DNA from 2 places in the Weizmannia sp. FSL K6-0777 genome. Region 2 is predicted to be linked to the other one. Evidence: riboswitches for the same ligand, from Rfam matches in the RefSeq annotation. Region 2 holds a riboswitch; the other holds the start of a gene.

Region 1 (5,482 bases), 840 kb from region 2:
TCGGTGAATATGGTTGCCAATATTATTCCGCCAACTTACGTCATTACATTGCTTACGAAATTAAAATTTAAGTATGCTGTCACCATTACAGGGCTGCTTGCTTTTGCATCTTTTCCATGGGTGCTTGTCCGGGATTCTTCAGCAAAGGGGCTCGACATTTTTATTCTGGCTTACTCGGCATTTTTAGGTCCGATTGTAGCCATTCTATTGATTGAGTACTACATCTTCCGAAAACAAAAGGTAAATATCGCCGACTTGTACGCGGAAGACGGGCCTTATTCCGGCTATAACCCTGCGGCTGTCATTTCATTAGTAATTGGCGCGGCTGCCGCACTTGCAAAAGTGGAACTGGCATGGATCATCGGCTTTGTTGCGGCTGGTTTAGCCTATGTCATTCTGTCAAAATACGCATTTCCATTTTCAAAATTTAAAAAGGATACAATTTTTCAAAATACAGTCGTTCTCGAACCAAATCACAGGGAGGGGATTCACAACGAAATATGATACGCTCATTAAAAATGGAAAAGTCGTTTTTAGAAACAGCGTTAAAATTGCTGATCTTGCCATCCAAAATGGAAAAATTGCTGTAATTGCGGATAAAATTGAGGAAACGGCAGAACAAGTTTATGACGCTTCAGACCAATATGTGATGCCGGGAATGGTCGATATCCATGTGCATATGTGCGAACCGGGGCGGACGGAATGGGAAGGATTTGAAACCGGAACAAAGGCGCTTGCCGCCGGGGGAACGACAACCTATGTAGATATGCCTTTAAATGCGCTGCCTGCCACGACAACAAAAGATGCTTTAGAAAAAAAGCTTGCCGCTGCCGCCGGCAAAAACTATGTGGACTACGCTTTTTACGGCGGATTAGTCCCAGGTAATCTCGATCAGTTAAAAGAACTTTCCGATTGCGGTGTTGTTGCTTATAAATGTTTTATGGCCAGCTGCGGAACCGATTTGCCGGGAGACTTTAAAAATGTAGATGATTACACGCTTTATGCGGGGATGAAAAAATTAGCCGAGCTGGGACATATTTTATTGATTCATGCAGAGAATGCCGCCATTACCGATGGGTTAGCAGAGGAGATGATTAAACAAGGGAAAACAAGCCCGGCTGATTATGTTGCAACACGGCCGGTATTTACTGAAGTGGATGCCATCAAGCGGGCGCTGTATTTTGCGAAACAAACCGGGTGCAAACTGCATTTTGTCCATGTCAGCAGTGCGGAAGGAGTGGAAGAAATTACGAAAGCGCGGAACGAAGGACAGGATGTCACGCTTGAGTCGTGCCCACATTATTTTACAATCACAACAGCCCAATTTGCGGAAATCGGCCCGCTTGCAAAATGTTCCCCGCCTTTACGCAGCGAAGCGGAGCAGGAAAAACTTTGGGAAGGATTGAAACAAGGAAAAATCGATATGCTGACATCCGACCATTCCCCTTGCCCGCCTGTAATGAAGGACAGCGAAACCGGAAATATTTTTGAGGTATGGGGCGGCATAACCGGGTGCCAGAATAATGTCGATTTGATGTTCGATGAGGCTGTCAAAAAGCGCAATATTCCCATTACGCAATTTACGCGCATGATTGCAACCAACCCTGCCGAACGTTTTGGCTTAAAATCGAAAGGGGAAATTGCGCTCGCAAAAGATGCGGATCTCCTCTTTCTCGATCCCGACCGGCCATACACGGTAAGTGCGGAAGACCTCTATTACCGCCATAAGCACAGCCCGTATATCGGCAGAAAAATTGATTGCCGGGTTACGAAAACTTTTGTAAGAGGACAGCTCGTATTTGATCTGGATGGCGGTGGTATCAAGGGTGAGCCGGTTGGCAAATGGATCCGGCCAGCGAAGGTTTCAGACTATGCCGGAGTGCCGTCATAATGCCAACAGCATCAGGCTCTGCTTTCAAGAGCCTGATTTTGCTGGCATAAATTTTGGCCGGTTATCAATAGCTGGCATCCTGTATGCGTCGTGGCAATGCCCTCAATCCTCCGTGGCTTCGTTCAAATGTAAATGTAAGAGGAAGCTCGTATTCAATCTGGATAGCGGCTGTATACAGGCGAGCCGGTTGGCAAATGGATCCGGCCAGCGAAGGTTTCAGACTATGCCGGAGTGCCGTCATAATGCCAACAGCATCAGGCTCTGCTTTCAAGAGCCTGATTTTGCTGGCATAAATTTTGGCCGGTTATCAATAGCTGGCATCCTGTATGCGCCGTGGCAATGCCTTCATTCCTCCCCGGTGTTTCGCTCAAAACTTACGGTTGCTTACGGTATGATTGATCATTCTGTCCCACCCTTTATTTTTTTGTAAAACTTTTATCAAAACATAGCCAAAAATGGCCCCTGCAAAAGAGCTTAAAAAGAAGGCAGGGATAAATCCGAAAAGCGTTGACGCTTGGCCGAGTAAGAAAACAGCAATGGGATAACATGCCAAGGCACCGAGAATGCCTGTCCCCATGACCTCCCCAACAAAGGCAAAAATGAGCTTATTCGTCTTCGCGTACAGATAAGCTGCCAAAAACGCGCCGATCATGCTTCCCGGAAAGGCAAAAATACTCCCCGTCCCAAGCAAGTTACGTAAAAGCGAGGATATAAAAGCTTGCGCAACCGCATAACCGGGGCCGAGCAAAACAGCCGAGAGTATGTTGGCAAAATGCTGTACCGGAAAAATTTTTGCAAAACCAACCGGGATATAAATCAAACTGCTGGATGCAGTTGTGATAGCTGCAATAACTGCAGTTGCTGTTATTTTTTGTGTTTTTCTCATTAGAACCAACCTTCCCTCCTTTTTAGTTGCGAATGAAAATCAGACCGGCCAGTCTTGTTTTTTATCGTTCATATCCCAAAATAAATACTCATACTTTGAGGCTATTTGAAAATGGCGTTCTAAGACTGCCAGTTCCGTTTCTGATTTTCCGCTTGCCAGTTGGTCCATTAAGTCAATTAACCACTGCGTTCCGGAGCCGAACGTTTCTGAAGAATAGGTTTCGATCCATTTCTTGTAAGGATTGGCCTCCAATGTGTCTCGATGATTTACTTTTAGCAGTTTCCCAATTTCCCAATAATCCCAGGCACACGGCAACAAGCAGGCAACAAGTTCAGCCAAGCTTCCATTGGCGGCCACTTGCAGCATGTAACTCGTGTAAGCAAGGTTGACCGGCGTTGGTTGGGTTGCTTCTAAATCCGTCCGAGTAACGCCAAACTCGGCAGCGTATTGGCGGTGCAGTTCCATCTCAAAATGCAACGATTCATGGAGCACCGCAGCAAATCTCGTCATCATGTCAAGGTTACCCGCTTTCACAACACCCATGGCAAACAGTTTTGCGTACTCAACTAAATATACGTAATCCTGCTTTAAATAATAGATAAATTTATCTCTTTCTAAAGTTCCGTTCCCCAGTCCTACGACAAAAGGATGGTTATGGTTTTTCTCCCAAATCGGTTGGACATTTTGATAAAGTCTTTCTGTAAAAGATCGTTTCAACAATGATTCCTCCTTGTTTACCGGAAAGCCGAATGCGGTTTGCAGGCTGGTTTCACCCTTTGCCCCGAGCAATGGCAGGAGGAGCATCCTCAAAATAAAAAAACCGCCCTCCATCGGAAAGCGGGTGTATCAATTACAAATCATCAGGTGTAATTTCATCACCTACTTCCCTTCGCTAGTACGAACTAGATCAGGTTCAAAGGGTACTTCTCAGCCAACCCGGCGCCCCTAGTAGATTATTATGAATATTCATTTACATTACTCTTACCATATCATAGTATCGTATTTTGTGCAACAGGAGATTTATTGTCCGTCTTTTAAGTTTTTGTAAAATATGGAAACAGAGCCAAAGAATGTTGACTCAAATGCTGCCCGTACCACGCTTCAGTTCCCGAGATACGGTATTTTTATTACAGCCAACCATATCAGTGATTACTTGCATGGATTTCCTTCTGCACGAAGGGTGGCAATCTTCACCATAGATAAACCCCCGTATTGATTGCGTTTTTATCGCAAACGGTTTATCATGTTTTTTTTCATTTATTTAGCTTGTTGCATTTGATTATCCAACTAGCCTTTTGTAATTTTATCAAAAAAGCCTATATAATCTACTATTGCATTTTCAAAATAATCACCTAAATAAATATCGAAATGTCCACAGTCATACTCTTTTATCGTTGCTTTCTTGGAGCGTTTTGCACACTTTATGGTTGCCCAAGCAGGTGCTAATGTATCTTTCCGACAAACCGCATAAAATATCGGTATTTCTATATTTTTAGTATATCTACTAGGAGAATATTTAAAAAATTCCAAAACCGTTCTTGCAGGGGCTTTATTCACAAACTTTAAATTTTCAGGCATCAACTTAAAAACCTCTTTGTAATCAGGAACAGCCATCATCGCTACTTTCCCAGGCGCATCCACCAATTTAATCATGACCGGATGATACCCGGTAATAGAAGATAAAACGTCGGCTATGGCAAAGGGTAATATTTTTAGGGCAGATAGTGGTGAGACCGTTTTCATTGTAGCTAAATTGTTTGTATAGGGACACTGTGCCACGGTTGCAAGAATATCTACTCGATGAGCTGATAGGGTTATAACGTGTCCCCCACTAAACGAACTTCCAAACAGTAGTATTTTACTATCATCAATCCTATCATTCTTTTTGATGAAATCAATGGCAGAGTTCCAATCTGCAAGTTGTTCTTTTACATTTATCCGTTGTCTTTTATTTCCGTCACTTGCTCCATGGTTACGATAATCAAATAAAAAGCAGGCATACCCGGCAGCAGCAAACCTTTCAGCATATGCGTCCAACCGCATTTCACGCACTCCACCCAAGCCATGAGCCATTACAATGACCGGGCACCTTTTATCTACATTGGGTAAATATAGCCACGCGCTGCATCTTGTTCCATTTGAATAAAAGTCAATATCTTCTCGTCGAAATTGATTGTTCATTTTTCTCCCTTCTCCCGCTTCAGGCGAGTACAAAACATTGCACGAAATAGAATTGACATATACGTATAAAAATGGCTCCACAGTGAACTACTTCCACTTCGACGGGTCACTCGAAGTAGGGGCTTCTCGACTTATCGTTACTTTTACGAGCTAACGAAAGCTGACCAAGTGAACTCTCTTGTTCCAAGCGTTTATGTTTCATACTAACCCCAATAAGCGTATGCCTTCTTGTTTGATATTGATTACGAATTATCGACACGGTCTGCTCTATAACCCCACGAAGAACAACGATAGATAGAGGCGGTTCCTCAAAATAAAAAAACCGCCCTAATCGGAAAGCGGGTGTATAAATTACAAATCATCAGGTGTCATTTCATCACCTACTTTCCTTCGCTCGAACATACTAGATCAGGTTAGAAAGGTACTTCTCTCAGCCAACTCGGTGTATCTAACAGATTTTTGTGAATATTCATTTTCATTGACCTTACCTTATCATAGTCCAATATTTTGTGCAAGAAGATTTA
Region 2 (5,482 bases):
GTGTATCTTTAAAATTTGCAGGAGTTCTTGGGAACCGGGATTTTTGGATTATCTTGATTGGTTTGATCACAACGGTTAACGCGCTTTTGAAACACAATCATTTAAAATGGTTTCAGATATTTACAGTTGGTGCAACATTGATTTTATCCATCATCATGACCTATGCTGTTTTGTCAACAGTAAATGTTGCAGACTTAATGGACAAGAAACCTAAAGGTCATCTTACTTTCTCTCTCGGATTAGATTATGTGATCGGCATGTGCCTTTCCTGGGTTCCTTTGGTTGCAGACTATTCCCGGTATGCAAGGAATATTAACGGGGCCGCACACGCTACATATTGGGGTTATGCTCTATCCAGCATCTGGATGTACTTTGTTGGCTTGCTTTGTACCATTGCTACTGGCCTTTGGAATGCAAGCCCAATTCCAATCATGGGTGCACTGGGCTTGGGTATCCCAGGTCTGCTTATTATTTTTTTCTCCACTGTAACGACAGCTTTTCTAGATGTTTTTTCAGCAGGTGTTTCTGCAAGCAATTTATTTCCAAAGTTTTCGGAGAGGCGGCTTGTATTCATTGCAGGAGTGTCAGGCACACTGATTTCGCTGGTGTTTCCAATTGATAAATATCAAAGCTTTTTATTAATCCTTGGTGCTGTCTTTATTCCCATTGAAAGCATCGTATTGGTTGATTATTTTTTGATCCGTAAACACCTGAAGCCAGCAGACTTGACTAAACCAGAAGGATCGTACTGGTACCGGGGCGGTGTTAATCTGGTAGCTTTCGTCGCTTTTGTGGTTGGTTTTGCTCTCTATGAAGTCAGCTATTTTCAAGCTTGGCCAATTGGTTCGTCATTTATTAGTCTGATTATTACGGCAGTCCTTTATTATTTCCTTATGAGACTTCTTCATAGGGATCAATTTTCAAAGGTTAGAAGCAGTGGCATATACAAGAATCATGCAGCAGGCTGATAAGTTATTTTCAAAAACATTATAACAAATGGATGGGATCCAATCTGTCAAATGCAGAAAAAAAATAATACTATGATCATTTTAGAAGAGGTGTATATTAGATGAGACCACAGGTATTAACAATTGCAGGAACTGACAGCGGTGGCGGTGCAGGTATTCAGGCCGACCTGAAAACTTTTGAAGAGAGGGGTGTCTACGGCATGTCTGTAATCGTTGCCGTGACAGCGCAAAATACAAAAGGAGTTCAGGGAATTTTTCCAATGCCGGTTGACAGCATTGTCCGTCAAATGGAATCCATTGCGGACGACTTTTCAATTGCAGCTTTAAAAACGGGTATGCTGTTTGATGCAGAACGCATAGAAGCTGTTGTTGACGGAATTAAACGATTTAAATGGAGGCCGCTGGTTGTGGATCCGGTCATGATTGCAAAAGGTGGGACACATCTCGTTGCTCCTGAAGCAATTGCGACGATTAAAAAGAAATTGGTTCCGGTTGCTGATGTCATTACACCGAATACACCGGAGGGGGAAGTTCTGTCAGAAATGACGATACGTACTGATCAGGACCGGGAGCACGCAGCACGACTGATTCTCAAAAGAGGGGCAGGTGCTGTGCTGTTAAAGGGCGGACATGATCTGGTTACATCAGAAACTGTTCGTGATTGTCTGGTGACGAGGGAGCAGACAATATGGCTCGAATCTAAACGCATTGATACCGTTCACACTCATGGAACTGGTTGTACATTGTCTTCATTGATTACAGCTGAGTTGGCGAAGGGCCATCCCTTAGAAGACAGCGTAAAAACAGCTAAAAAATTATTGACAAGAGCAATCTCTGAGAGCCCGGGAATTGGGCATGGCCATGGACCAATTGCCCATTGGGTATTAAGAGATGAAGATGGAGAAAGATAACAAAGCTAAATTCACATAATATAACCCCTGCCGGTGATTTTCATTAAGCTTTACAAAGCATAATAGAAAAGCTATAATTGAAAAAAGTAAATCTTTCAAACTACTAGGGGTGCCCGGATTTGGCGGGCTGAGAGAAAAACCGGCGTTTTTCAACCCTTTGGACCTGATCCGGATCATACCGGCGTAGGAAAGTAGGAATTTGTAAAAAATTTCTTGCTGATGAAGTCAGGTCTTTTCGGGCCTGGCTTTTTTGCATGGGAAGGGGTGGGACAAATGAAACTGGATGAGCAGGTGGTCGTCATCACAGGCGGAAGCAGGGGGTTAGGCAAAGCAGTTGTAAAAGCTTTTGCAAGAGAAGGGGCGGGCGTTGTCATCAACTATTTTGAGAGTGAGGGGAAGGCAAAGGATCTTCAGAATATTTTAGGAGAAAAAGCGGTTGCCCTGAAGGCGGATGTAAGGGATCCGGCGCAGGTAAGAAAGATGTTCCGGCAGGCCGAAGCTTATTTTTCCAGGCCTGTCACGACAATTGTAAATAATGCCCTCGTGCATTTCCGCTTTGATCCGGAATCCCGGCACGATGCTTCCCGAATTTCGTGGGAGGAATACAGCTTGCAGATGGAAGGTGCGGTTCGCGGCGCATTAAATACCATACAGGCCGGCCTTGCGGAAATGAAACGGCTGCATTTCGGCAGGGTGATCAATATTGGCACAAACCTGTTTCAAAATCCGGTTGTCGCCTACCATGATTACAATACGAGCAAGGCAGCGCTCCTCGGCTTCACCCGGAGCATGGCGAAAGATCTGGGGCAATATGGCATTACCGTTAATATGGTATCCGGCGGCCTTCTGAAAACGACGGATGCAAGTGCAGCCACATCTGAAGCGGTTTTTCAATTGATTCAGGAAACTACTCCGCTGCAAAAGGTGACAGAACCGGAAGACGTTGCGGATGCCGTGTTGTTTTTTGCATCGCCATGGGCGAGGGCGGTAACCGGACAAAATCTCGTCGTTGACGGCGGACTTGTAATGGATTAGGAGGGAATGGAAATGGAAAAGGAAAAACCAATTGAACTGCTTGAAAAAATCAGGGAAGCCAATCCGCTTATCCATAATATCACGAATATTGTGGTGGCTAATTTTACAGCAAACGGGCTGTTGGCACTTGGCGCATCTCCGGTAATGGCCGATGCGGTGGAAGAAGTTGCCGATATGGCGAAAGCGGCAAATGCGGTCGTGTTAAATATCGGCACTTTAAATGAAAAAGCCGTCGAAGCAATGATATTGGCGGGAAAGTCTGCAAATGAAAATGGCGTTCCGGTCGTCCTTGATCCGGTAGCTGCCGGTTCAACCCGTTACCGGACAGAAACGGCAAAAAAATTGCTGAAAGAAATCCGCTTCACATCCATCAGGGGAAATGCCGGAGAAATCGCCAATCTGATCGGAATAGATGCCAAAGTTAAAGGCGTCGATGCAGGAGATACCGGCCTGGATACGGGCGAACTCGCTTTAAAAGCGGCAAAAACGCTTCATACTACGGTCGTGGTAAGTGGCAAGACGGATGCGGTGTCAAACGGTACAAACCTTTATCTCGTACATAACGGCCACCCGCTTTTAACAAAAGTCACCGGGACAGGCTGCCTTTTGTCCGCGGTTTGCGGCGCCTTTCTCGCTGTTGAGAAAGATCCGGTTCAGGCATCCGTTTCGGCGCTTGCGATTTACGGCGCTGCTGCGGAAATCGCAAGGGAAAAAACAGGCGGGGATTTGCCGGGCAGTTTTCAAATGGCGTTTTTAGACCAGTTGGCAGAAATAGGGCCTGAAGAAATCCAAAAATATGCCTCTTTTGAAAAGAAAGAAGGGTGAACATCATGAAAAAAGCACTCACGATTGCCGGTTCTGATTCCGGGGGCGGTGCCGGCATCCAGGCGGACTTGAAAACATTTCAGGAATTAGAAGTATACGGCATGTCCGTAATTACCGCGGTGACGGCGCAAAATACACGCGGGGTCCAGGGGGTATTTCCGCTTGGTCCCGAAGCAGTCTCCCGCCAATTGGCGTCCATTGCCGAAGATATGGGGACGGATGCACTAAAAACCGGCATGTTGTTTGATTCCGGCATCATCGAAGTGGTCGCGGAAAAAATCAAAGCCTACCGCTGGGAAAAACTCGTTGTGGACCCGGTGATTATTGCAAAGGGCGGAGAAACCCTTTTGCAAAAGGAAGCGGTTAAAGCCTTAAAAAGCCAGCTGCTTCCGCTCGCCTTCATTGTGACGCCGAATCTTCCGGAAGCGGAGGAACTGGCAGGAATGCCCATCCGAAATACTGATGATATGAAGGAAGCGGCACGCATCATTGCGGATTGCGGTCCTCGGTATTGTCTCGTTAAAGGCGGACATCATGAGTCTTCCCCGGTTTCGAGCGACTTGCTTTTTGACGGGGCGAACTTTTACGAATATACAGCGAAAAGATACGTAACAAAAAATACGCACGGCACCGGCTGTACGTTTTCTTCAGCGATTACGGCAGAATTGGCAAAAGGCGCGGATATATTTGCTGCTGTGTCGACAGCAAAAGCATTCATTTCCGCGGCGATCGAAGACGGCATTCAAATTGGACACGGGCACGGGCCGACGAACCATTGGGCGTACCAAAAAAGGAGAATGAAAAACCGATGACAGGCGAACATTTGCGTGACGCATTGAAACTGTATTTTATTATGGGCAGCCCGAACTGCACGCTGCCGCCGGAACAAGTGCTGGAAAACGCCATCAGAGGCGGCGTCACCCTTTTTCAATACCGCGAAAAAGGAAAAGGTGCACGAAAAGGCGAAGAAAAGAAAGTGCTTGGTGAAAAATTGAAGTGGATATGCCAAAAAAACGGGATTCCTTTTCTTGTAAATGATGATATTGCACTTGCGTTGGAACTGAATGCTGATGGTGTGCATGTCGGGCAGGAAGATGAACCGCTGGCATCCGTACGAGAAAAGTTGGGGGATAAGATCATCGGCGTCTCGGCCTATACGTTGGAGGAAGCCAGGCAGGCAGCAAATGGAGGCGCGGATTATCTTGGCGTCGGCCCAATTTTTCCGACGAAATCGAAAGAAGATGCGAAAGAAGCGAAAGGCACAGCCGTCATTCGCGAAATCCGCCAAAATGGCATCCGGATTCCCATTGTCGGAATTGGCGGCATAGGGGCGGGCAATGCAAAAAGCGTCATAGAAGCAGGGGCAGACGGCGTTTCCGTCATTTCTTCCATTGCAGGCGCGGAAGATGCGGAAGCGGCAGCTGACCTGTTGAAAAGGGAACTCACTTTATAATGAAGGCGTAAACCCCCCTGCGCCTTTTGACAGTTTAAAAATGGAATCAAGATAAGCCGGGTGTAGGAGCCTGGCTTTTTTGGTGCCAAGCAGGCTGAATGGCGGTGAATTTTTTGCGAGAATTTTTCAATATCTTGATTGATAAAACTTTTGTTCTTGTGATAAAATACAAACAAACATTCTGATAAAATAATGAAGCGATAAAAATTTTAGAAACCTTTCTGCAAAAGGATTGAAAACAGCGAATTCGGAAAGCTGAACGGGAGACCCGCGGGATTTTCTTAAAATGT

What was found. A riboswitch is a leader RNA that binds a small molecule or an ion and turns the genes downstream of it on or off. The one in region 2 is predicted to bind thiamine pyrophosphate.
Region 1: it holds a riboswitch for thiamine pyrophosphate, as region 2 does, so the genes downstream of both, tenA (thiaminase II) here and NST70_RS07650 (3-oxoacyl-ACP reductase) in region 2, are expected to answer to the same signal.

Annotation. Positions count from the first base shown of each region.
Region 1 covers NZ_CP151971.1:800,930-806,411, reverse strand. Annotated here, with positions in the region: gene NST70_RS03620 (NCS1 family transporter) at 1-504, shown strand, start outside; gene allB (allantoinase AllB) at 389-1,891, shown strand; gene thiW (energy coupling factor transporter S component ThiW) at 2,259-2,777, opposite strand; gene tenA (thiaminase II) at 2,817-3,608, opposite strand; TPP riboswitch at 3,645-3,734, opposite strand; gene NST70_RS03600 (alpha/beta hydrolase) at 4,065-4,958, opposite strand.
Region 2 covers NZ_CP151971.1:1,639,783-1,645,264, forward strand. Annotated here, with positions in the region: gene cytX (putative hydroxymethylpyrimidine transporter CytX) at 1-968, shown strand, start outside; gene thiD (bifunctional hydroxymethylpyrimidine kinase/phosphomethylpyrimidine kinase) at 1,070-1,879, shown strand; TPP riboswitch at 1,975-2,086, shown strand; gene NST70_RS07650 (3-oxoacyl-ACP reductase) at 2,153-2,914, shown strand; gene thiM (hydroxyethylthiazole kinase) at 2,927-3,739, shown strand; gene thiD (bifunctional hydroxymethylpyrimidine kinase/phosphomethylpyrimidine kinase) at 3,745-4,551, shown strand; gene thiE (thiamine phosphate synthase) at 4,548-5,192, shown strand.